Regions from separate parts of the Mycobacterium sp. 1245499.0 genome, predicted to be linked through region 2. Evidence: riboswitches for the same ligand, from Rfam matches in the RefSeq annotation. Region 2 holds a riboswitch; the other holds the start of a gene.
What was found. A riboswitch is a leader RNA that binds a small molecule or an ion and turns the genes downstream of it on or off. The one in region 2 is predicted to bind thiamine pyrophosphate.
Positions count from the first base shown of each region.

Region 1 (4,555 bases), on a different contig from region 2:
GGCCACGGCCACCCCGCGGTCCGGGAACCCCAAGGACTGCAGTAACGCGGCGACCGTGATGGGCGCGTCGACGTCGACCTTCTGTTCGTTGACCAGAACGATCATGGGTGTGCTCCCACCGGGGCCAGTTCGGACACGATCTGTTCTGCCGTCCAGGGCGCCAACAGGAATCCCGACCGGCCGTGGCCCGCGGCGACCAGCGTCCGCGCATCCAGGCGATGCACCAACGGAAGATTGTCCGGGGTCATCGGGCGCAGCCCGGCGGCGCATTCGGCCAACTCGTATTCGCCCAGCGCCGGCAGCACCGCGCACGCGTCGTCGAGCAGGTCGCGCACCCCCGACACGACCGGGGCCGTGTCGCGCCCGTGCTCGTACTGGGTGGCGCCGACGACCACTCCGTCCGCGCGGGGCACCAGGTACACCTGCCGTCCGTGCACCCGGGCGCGAATCACCCGCCGCGGCAACGGCATACAACCCTTGCGCCACCGCAGCCGCAGCACCTCGCCCTTCACCGGGCGCACCGGCAGGCCCGGCCACAACGCCGGCGCGTCGATGCCGTTGGCGATCACCACCGCGTCGGCCTCGACGCGCGACAGCTCGTGCACCGCCGGCGCCCACCGCACCCCGAGGCGCTCACACTCGGCGGCCAGCGCGTCGAGCACCGCGCGGTTGTCCACGGCCAGTTCGGTGGGCGCCCGGAAGCCGTGCCTGATGCCCTGCGCCAGCAGCGGTTCGACGTCGCGGGCCGCCGATTCCCAGACCACCGGGTGCCCCTGGCCGGACAACCAGTCCGCGACGGTGCGCAGGTCGGCGACGTCGGCGCGGTCGACGGCCACCACCAGCGACTCGCGCGCGGTGACCACCCCGGGCGGCAGCCCGTCGGTGAAACCGCCCTCGCGCCACAGCCGCAGCGATTCCAGGCCCAGCCGCAGCAACCGCTCCTCGCCGGGCCAGCCTTCGCTGTGCGGCGCCAGCATGCCGCCGGCCACCCAGGATGCGCCCTGGTGGTCGCTGCGATGCACCCGCACCGACCAGCCGGCCTGCGCGGCGCGGCGCGCCACCGCCAGCCCGATGACGCCGCCGCCGACGACGGCCAGGGACCCCAGTGGGGGTCCCGAGGGCATCCCGGTCATTCTCGAGCCTCCCTTCGCCGGCATGATCCGGATCAGGTGTGACGGTAAGGGCAGGTCCGGGTCGCTCCGGCTGTGCCCACTCTCAGCCCCGCAGTCGCCTCGACTACCCGGGACTCCCGTGTCTGGTGGTTCTCTTCGGCTCCACGCTAGCGCGCTAGCGTCTCGGTGTGCATCAACCTCTTGCCCGGCTGGCCGCGGCGCGACTCTATCTGTGCACCGACGCGCGCCGTGAGCGCGGCGATTTGGCCGAATTCGCCGACGCCGCCCTGGCCGGCGGCGTGGACATCATCCAGCTGCGCGACAAGGGTTCGGCCGGTGAGCAGCGGTTCGGCCCGCTGGAGGCGCGTGAGGAGCTGGCGGCGTGTCAGGTCCTGGCCGCCGCGGCACGCCGGCACGGCGCCCTGTTCGCCGTCAACGACCGCGCCGACATCGCCCGCGCGGCCGGGGCCGACGTGCTGCACCTCGGCCAGGGCGACCTGCCGCTGGGGATCGCGCGCGACATCGTCGGGACGGACGTGCTGCTCGGCTCGTCCACCCACAGCGCCGATCAGGCCGCCGCGGCCGCGCGCAGCGAAGCGGACTACTTCTGCGTCGGGCCGTGCTGGCCCACGCCTACCAAACCGGACCGCGCGGCACCGGGCCTGCCGCTGGTGAAGGTGGCCGCCGGGCTGGGAACCGACAAGCCGTGGTTCGCCATCGGCGGCATCGACGAGCGCCGGCTGCCCGAGGTGCTCGACGCCGGCGCCCGGCGCATCGTGGTGGTGCGGGCCATCACGGCGGCCGCCGACCCGCGGGCCGCGGCCACGCGGCTCAGTTCGGCGCTGGCAGCAGCGCGCTGATCCGGCGGGCCAGCTGCGAGGGCGCCTGGTCGGCCTGCGCCGGGGGCCCGGGCATGCACCAGACGAAGACGCCGGTCTCGATCTCGATCGTGCGCGGCAGGTATCGCCGCCGCTCGTCGCCGTCGCCCAGCGGCAACACCGCCGGCGCGGTGCGCAGCCGCTGCCAGCTGGCGGCGAAGCCCGGGTGCAGCGGCAGGTCGGCCACCTCGTTTTCGGCGACCCAGCGCATCTCGGCGCTTTCCCGGTTGGGCACGGTGTGCAGCAACTCGTCGGCGTCGGCGATCACGGTGGTGTAGCTCCACTGCGTGCCGGCGATGCCGGCGACCTCGGCCGTGACCACCGTGGCGCGCACCGCCAGCCGCTCGCCGAGCAACCCGGCCTCCTCGTTCGCCTCGCGGACCGCGGTCTCCTCGGGCGTTTCGTGGCTGTCCCGGGCGCCGCCCGGCAGCCCCCAGGTGCCGCCCTGATGGCTCCACACGGCGCGATGCTGCAGCAGCACCGCGGGCGTACCGTCGGACTGCGGGGCCCGCAGCAGCAAACCCGCCGCGCCGTACCGGCCCCAGTAATGGGCGCCGCTGTCGGAGATCACCCAACCGTCACCGTCGCCCTGCACCGATTCAGGATATGCAGACTTGGTTGGGGCGTCGCCAATTGCGTCTGCCTCCACCCATCCACCCGAACATGCTCTTAGACTTCGCTTATAGAGGTCCGTGCAGCGAAATCGAGTGGCCGAGAGATGAGGGCTGATCAAACGTGACGGTTGAGCTGGCACACCCGTCGACCGAGCCGCAGGGATCGCGGTCGCCGGCCGAACCGGCTCATCCCCGCTGGTGGTTCATCTCCACGACGCCGGGGCGCATCTTGACCATCGGCATCGTGCTGGCCGCGCTCGGCGGCATCAGCGCCTTCGCCACCTCGACCACCATCAACCACCGGCAGCAGGTGCTGACCACGGTGCTCAACCACACCGAGCCGCTGTCGTTCGCCGCCGGCCGGCTCTACACCACCCTGTCGGTGGCCGACGCCGCGGCGGCGACCGCGTTCATCGCCGAGGCGGAACCACAGCCGGTGCGCCAGCGCTACGAGCAGGCCATCACCGACGCGTCCGTCGCCGTGACCCGGGCCTCGAGCGGGCTCACCGACGAACCGCTGGTGCAGCTGTTGGGCCGGATCAACGCCGAGCTGGCCGTCTACACCGGCCTGATAGAAATCGCCCGGACCAACAACCGGGAGGGGAATCCCGTCGGCTCGTCGTACCTGTCGGAGGCTTCGGGCCTGATGCAGTCGACGATCCTGCCCGACGCGGCGCGGCTGTATCAGGCGACGTCGGAGCGGGTGGACGCGGAAACCACCGCGTCGACGCAGATCCCGGCCCCGGTGATCATGGTGGTCGGCGCCACCGTGATCTTCGGCGCGTTCTCGCACCGCTGGCTGGCGCGGCGCACCCGCCGCCGAATCAACCCGGGCCTGGTGGTGGGCGCACTCGCTATTCTCGTCATGGTGGTTTGGGTTGGAACTGCGCTGACCATTTCTACGACGGCCAGTCGTAGTGCGAAGGACACTGCCGCGGAATCCCTCAAGACCGTCACCAACGTCGCGATCACCGCCCAGCAGGCGCGCGCCGACGAAACCCTGTCGCTGATCCGCCGCGGCGACGAGGAGAAACGCAAGCAATCCTTCTACCAGCGCATCGATTCCATGCACCGCCAGCTCGACCAGTACATGTCCCGCAGCGACGCCGTCGACAAGCCGGACCTCGAGGGCGCCGACCAGCTGTTGCTGCGCTGGCGGCAGGCCAACGACCGGATCACCTCCTACATCTCGGTGGGTAACTACCGGGCCGCGACGCAGGTGGCGCTGGGCAGCAGCGAGGAAGACTCGACCCCCGCGTTCGACAAGCTGGAAGACGAGCTGGTCAAGGCCATGGATCAGGGCCGCATCACGCTGCGCAACGACGTCATCAACGCGCGCAGCGGACTGTCCGGCGCCCAGGTGGGTGGCGTGGTGCTCAGCCTCGGCGCCGCCATCGCGGTGGCGCTGGGCCTGTGGCCGAGGCTGAAAGAGTATCGATGATGCTCGGCCTGCGGATGCTTCGCCGGGCGGGCGCCGCGGCCGCCGCGGTGGTGGTGCTGGCAGGTTGCGGGCACACGGAGTCGTTGCGGGTGGCCAGCGTGCCGACGTTGCCGCCGCCGACACCGGTCGGCATGGAGCAGTTGCCGCCGCAGCCGCCGCTGCCGCCCGACGGCCCGAACCAGAACTGCGACCTGACCGCCAGCCTGCGGCCCTTCCCCACCAAGGCGGAGGCCGACGCCGCCGTCGCCGACATCCGCGCCCGCGGCCGGCTGATCGTCGGCCTCGACATCGGCAGCAACCTGTTCAGCTTCCGCGACCCGATCACCGGCGAGATCACCGGTTTCGACGTCGACATCGCCGGCGAGATCGCGCGCGACATCTTCGGGGCGCCCTCGCACGTCGAGTACCGGATCCTGTCGTCGGACGAGCGGGTCACCGCGCTGCAGAACTCCGAGGTCGACATCGTGGTGAAGACCATGACCATCACCTGCGACCGGCGCAAGCTGGTGA
Region 1 is NZ_LZMG01000198.1:4,808-9,362, forward strand. It holds gene thiS (sulfur carrier protein ThiS) at 1-105, opposite strand, end outside; gene thiO (glycine oxidase ThiO) at 102-1,124, opposite strand; TPP riboswitch at 1,126-1,263, opposite strand; gene thiE (thiamine phosphate synthase) at 1,301-1,972, shown strand; gene A5646_RS11515 (NUDIX hydrolase) at 1,944-2,585, opposite strand; gene glnX (protein kinase G-activating protein GlnX) at 2,726-4,045, shown strand; gene A5646_RS11525 (glutamate ABC transporter substrate-binding protein) at 4,045-4,555, shown strand, end outside.
Region 1: another riboswitch for thiamine pyrophosphate. It lies ahead of thiO (glycine oxidase ThiO); the one in region 2 lies ahead of thiC (phosphomethylpyrimidine synthase ThiC).

Region 2 (4,555 bases):
CTTTCGGCACGCCGTTTGCCCGCCGGGGTCAGCGAAACCACCTGGCGCCTGCCGTCATTCGGATCCGGCTTGCGCTCGATGAGCCCGCGTTGGCCCAGGGCGGCCAGGATGGTGGCCATCGACTGCGGGCGCACCTGTTCGGCGCCGGCCAATACGCTGGCCGACGACGGGCCCTCTTTCCACAACCGGGTGAGCACCGCGGTCTGTGACGGCGTCAGACCGTCGGTCGCGATGTCCTTCAGCCGGCGCCGTAACCGGCTGAACACCACCCTGATGTCGCGTGCCGCCGCTACCGCGGACTCGCTGATGCCATCCACACGACCACTCTATTTTAGACAGCCAAAACTGTCCAGTTTTGACTGTCTATTTCCGTCCGAGCAGCTGCAGCGCGGCATCGACGGCCAACGCCGGCACGTTCAACGTCCTGGACCGCAGATCGTGGCGGGCGCTGGCGATCTCGACGACGGCGGTCGTGCCGGTGACCAGGGCGGCCGCGGCGCGCAGTTCGTCGGGCGTGCCGAACGGATCCGACGTGCCGTGCGTGAACACGGTCGGCACCGTGATGTCGGGCAGGTGCTCGGTGCGCGCGCGTTCGGGTTTGCCCGGCGGATGGACCGGATAGGAGAACAGCGTCAGCACGTCCACCGCCGCCTCGCCGGCCGCGACGACCATGGACGTCTGCCGGCCGCCATAGGAATGGCCGCCGGCGATCAGCGGGCCGTCGGCCAGGCCGCGGCACACCGTGATGGCCTCGACGATGCCGGCCCGGTCGGCGGCGGCGGAACCCGACGGCGGCCCGGCGGGCCGGCGGCGCCGGTAGGGCAGGTTGTAGCGCACCGCCAGCCAGCCCCGTTGCGCCCACTCGTCGCAAACCTGCTGCAGCAGAACGGCATCCCGGTTGCCGCCGGCGCCGTGGGTCAGTACCACCACGCCCGTCGGCGGCCCCGTGGGCTCGTGCGCGACACCCGCGATCTCGTCGAGATTCATGCGATCACGACAGCCGAAACAGCGGGGAGACGGGGCCGTGCCCGTGGCCCAGTGGGTATGCGGCGCGCAGACATTCGGTCACCCAGCGCTTGCCGAACTCGACGGCGTCCGGCACGGTGAAGTTGTGCGCCAGCGCGCACGCCACGGCGCTGGCGAGCGTGTCGCCACCGCCGTGGTCGTTTCCCGTCGCGATCCGCTGGGCATCGAACTCGTAGAAATCGGCGCCGTCGTAGAGCAGGTCGCTGCTGCGCTCCGAGGACCGCAGGTGACCACCCTTCACCAGCACCCATTGCGGGCCCAGCGCATGCAGCGCCTTGGCCGCCGCCCGCTGCGACTCGGCGTCCACCACGTCGACGTCGACCAGCAGCCGCACCTCGTCGAGATTGGGTGTCACCAGCGTCGCCAACGGAAACAATTGGGTGCGAAGCGAATCCAGCGCCGCCGGCGCCATCAGCGCGTCGCCGTGCATCGACGCCGCCACCGGATCGACGACGAGCGGCACCGACAACCCCAGCCCGCGCCACGTGGTGGCCACGGTGTCGATGATTCGCGGCGACGCCAGCATCCCAGTCTTCGCGGACTGGATGCCGATGTCGCCGACGACGGCCTCGATCTGCCCGGCGACGACCTCGGCAGGCACCTCGTGAAAACTCCGCACGCCCAACGTGTTCTGGACGGTGACGGCGGTGACCGCGATGCACGCGTGCACACCCAGCAGCGCCATGGTGCGCATGTCGGCCTCGATGCCCGCGCCGCCCCCGGAGTCCGACCCGGCGATGGACAGCACCCGGCGCGGCGTCGTGCCGGGCGCGGGCAGCGGCAGGAACGTCACTGTGTCAGATTGCGGTGACCCGCCGCGCCCGGCTGCGCCGCGCTTGCGATCACCGCTGTCAGATGGCGGTGACCCGCCGCGCCCGGCTTCGCCCGATGGTGGCGACCCGCTGCGCCCGGCTTCGCCGCGCTGGCGATCGCCACGGCCGCGCTTGCGATCGCCACGGCCGCGCTTGCGATCACTGCTGTGCCAGCGGTAGATACACCCGGTTGCCCTGCTCGGCGAACTCGCGCGACTTCTCCGCCATGCCCTCGGACATGGCCGCCTCGATCGCTTCCTCGCTGTCGAGCCCGTGTTTGGCGGCGTAGTCGCGAACGTCCTGGGTAATGCGCATCGAGCAGAACTTCGGCCCGCACATGGAGCAGAAGTGCGCGGTCTTGGCCGGTTCGGCCGGCAGCGTCTCGTCGTGATACTCCCGCGCGGTGTCCGGGTCCAGCGACAGCGCGAACTGGTCGTTCCACCGGAACTCGAAGCGCGCCTGCGACAACGCGTTGTCACGCTCCTGCGCGTGCGGATGGCCCTTGGCCAGATCGCCTGCGTGCGCGGCGATCTTGTAGGCGATCACCCCGTCCTTGACGTCCTTGCGGTCCGGCAGCCCCAGGTGTTCCTTGGGGGTCACGTAACACAGCATCGCGGTGCCGGCCTGGGCGATGATGGCCGCGCCGATCGCCGAGGTGATGTGGTCGTAGGCCGGGGCGATATCGGTGGCCAGCGGGCCTAGCGTGTAGAACGGGGCCTCCTCGCACCACTCCTCTTCCAGCCGCACGTTCTCGACGATCTTGTGCATCGGGACGTGGCCCGGGCCCTCGATCATCACCTGCACGCCATGGGATTTCGCGATCTTGGTCAGCTCGCCTAGGGTGCGCAGCTCGGCGAACTGCGCGGCGTCGTTGGCGTCGGCGATCGAGCCCGGCCGCAGGCCGTCGCCCAGGGAGAAGGTGACGTCATAGCGGGCGAAGATCTCGCAGAGCTCGTCGAAGTTGGTGTACAGGAACGACTCCCGGTGATGCGCCAGGCACCATGCCGCCATGATCGAGCCGCCGCGCGACACGATGCCGGTGACCCGCTTGGCGGTCAGCGGCACGTAGCGCAGCAACACACCGGCGTGCACGGTCATGTAGTCCACGCCCTGCTCGCATTGCTCGATCACGGTGTCGCGGTAGAGCTCCCAGGTCAGTTCGGTCGGATCGCCCTTGGTCTTTTCCAGCGCCTGATAGATGGGCACGGTGCCGACCGGCACCGGCGAGTTGCGCAGAATCCACTCGCGGGTCTCGTGGATGTTCTTGCCGGTGGACAGGTCCATGATGGTGTCGGCGCCCCACCGGGTGGCCCACACCATCTTGTCGACCTCCTCGGCGATCGATGATGTCACCGCCGAGTTGCCGATGTTTGCGTTCACCTTGGTCGCAAACGCCTTGCCGATGATCATCGGCTCGATCTCGGGGTGGTTGTGGTTGGCCGGGATGACCGCGCGGCCCCGGGCGACCTCGTCGCGCACCAGCTCGGCGGGCATGCCCTCGCGCGCGGCGATGTAGGCCATCTCGGCGGTGATCTCGCCGGCGCGGGCGCGCTGCAGCTGCGTCCCGCGATCGCGGACCACGCCGGGCCGCGCCGGCAGTCCGGCCGTCAGATCGATCGTCGCCTCCGGATCGGTGTAGGGCCCCGAGGTGTCGTACAGGTCGAAGTCCTCGCCGTTGGACAGGTGCACCCGCCGCAGCGGTACCCGCAGCGTCACCCCACCCGGGCCCTCGATCTCGCGGTAGGCCTTGCTGCTGCCCCAGATGGGTCCGGTGGTGACGGCCGGCTCCACGCTGTGCGAGGCACTGCCCGACGCAATTCCGGAAAGGACATCAGTCATTTTTCATCTCCCTACGCCGGCATTACCCGGTCAGGTTCGTACGGTCGACGGCCCCGAGCCGTCCTCTCAGCGCACTCGGCGTGCGCTCCCGCGTCGTATGGATGGGTCCGCACGCGACGTTACCCCTACGGCCGACCGCACGGCAGGGTGTGATGGCCTTTTCACCCGGGGCAGTAGCCGAAGGCGTTCCCTTAGTGGAAAAATGCAACCGTGCAACAGCGCAGGCGAACAGGGGAATCGTCATCCGGCGCGGGCGACGTGCGATTTTCCGAGCCGACCGAGCCGGCCCCCGGATACCTGAACATCGGCGCCTTCCGCTTCTGGTTCGTGGGCCAGCGGTGGGAATGGTCCGACGAGGTGGCCAGGATGCACGGCTACCAGCCGGGTGAGGTCGAGCCGACGACCGAATTGCTGCTGTCGCACAAGCATCCCGACGACCGCGCGCATGTGCAGGAGTTGCTCGACCACGCCCTGCAATCCGAAGAGTCGTTCTCGAGCCGGCACCGGTTCATCGACACCGCCGGCGCGATGCACGATGCGATCGTCGTGGCCGACCGCATGCTGGACGAGTCGGGCGCCGTGCTGGGCACCGCGGGTTACTACATCGACCTCACCAACTCCTTCGACGAGGCCCGCCAGGAGGTGCTCGACACCGCGCTGCCCGACCTGTTCGAGAGCCGCGCGGCCATCGAACAGGCCAAGGGCGTGCTGATGTACGTCTACCGGGTCAGCGCCGAGCAGGCGTTCCGGGTGCTGCAGTGGCGCTCGCAGGAGACCAACGTGAAACTGCGGTCACTGGCCAGGCAGCTGCTCGCCGATATGGCCGCCCTGCCGGCACCGGCGGCGATTCTGCAGAGCCAGTTCGATCATTTGCTGCT
Region 2 is NZ_LZMG01000317.1:5,440-9,994, forward strand. It holds gene A5646_RS19235 (MarR family winged helix-turn-helix transcriptional regulator) at 1-317, opposite strand, end outside; gene A5646_RS19240 (alpha/beta family hydrolase) at 364-987, opposite strand; gene thiD (bifunctional hydroxymethylpyrimidine kinase/phosphomethylpyrimidine kinase) at 992-1,819, opposite strand; gene thiC (phosphomethylpyrimidine synthase ThiC) at 1,998-3,677, opposite strand; TPP riboswitch at 3,669-3,779, opposite strand; gene A5646_RS19260 (PAS and ANTAR domain-containing protein) at 3,936-4,555, shown strand, end outside.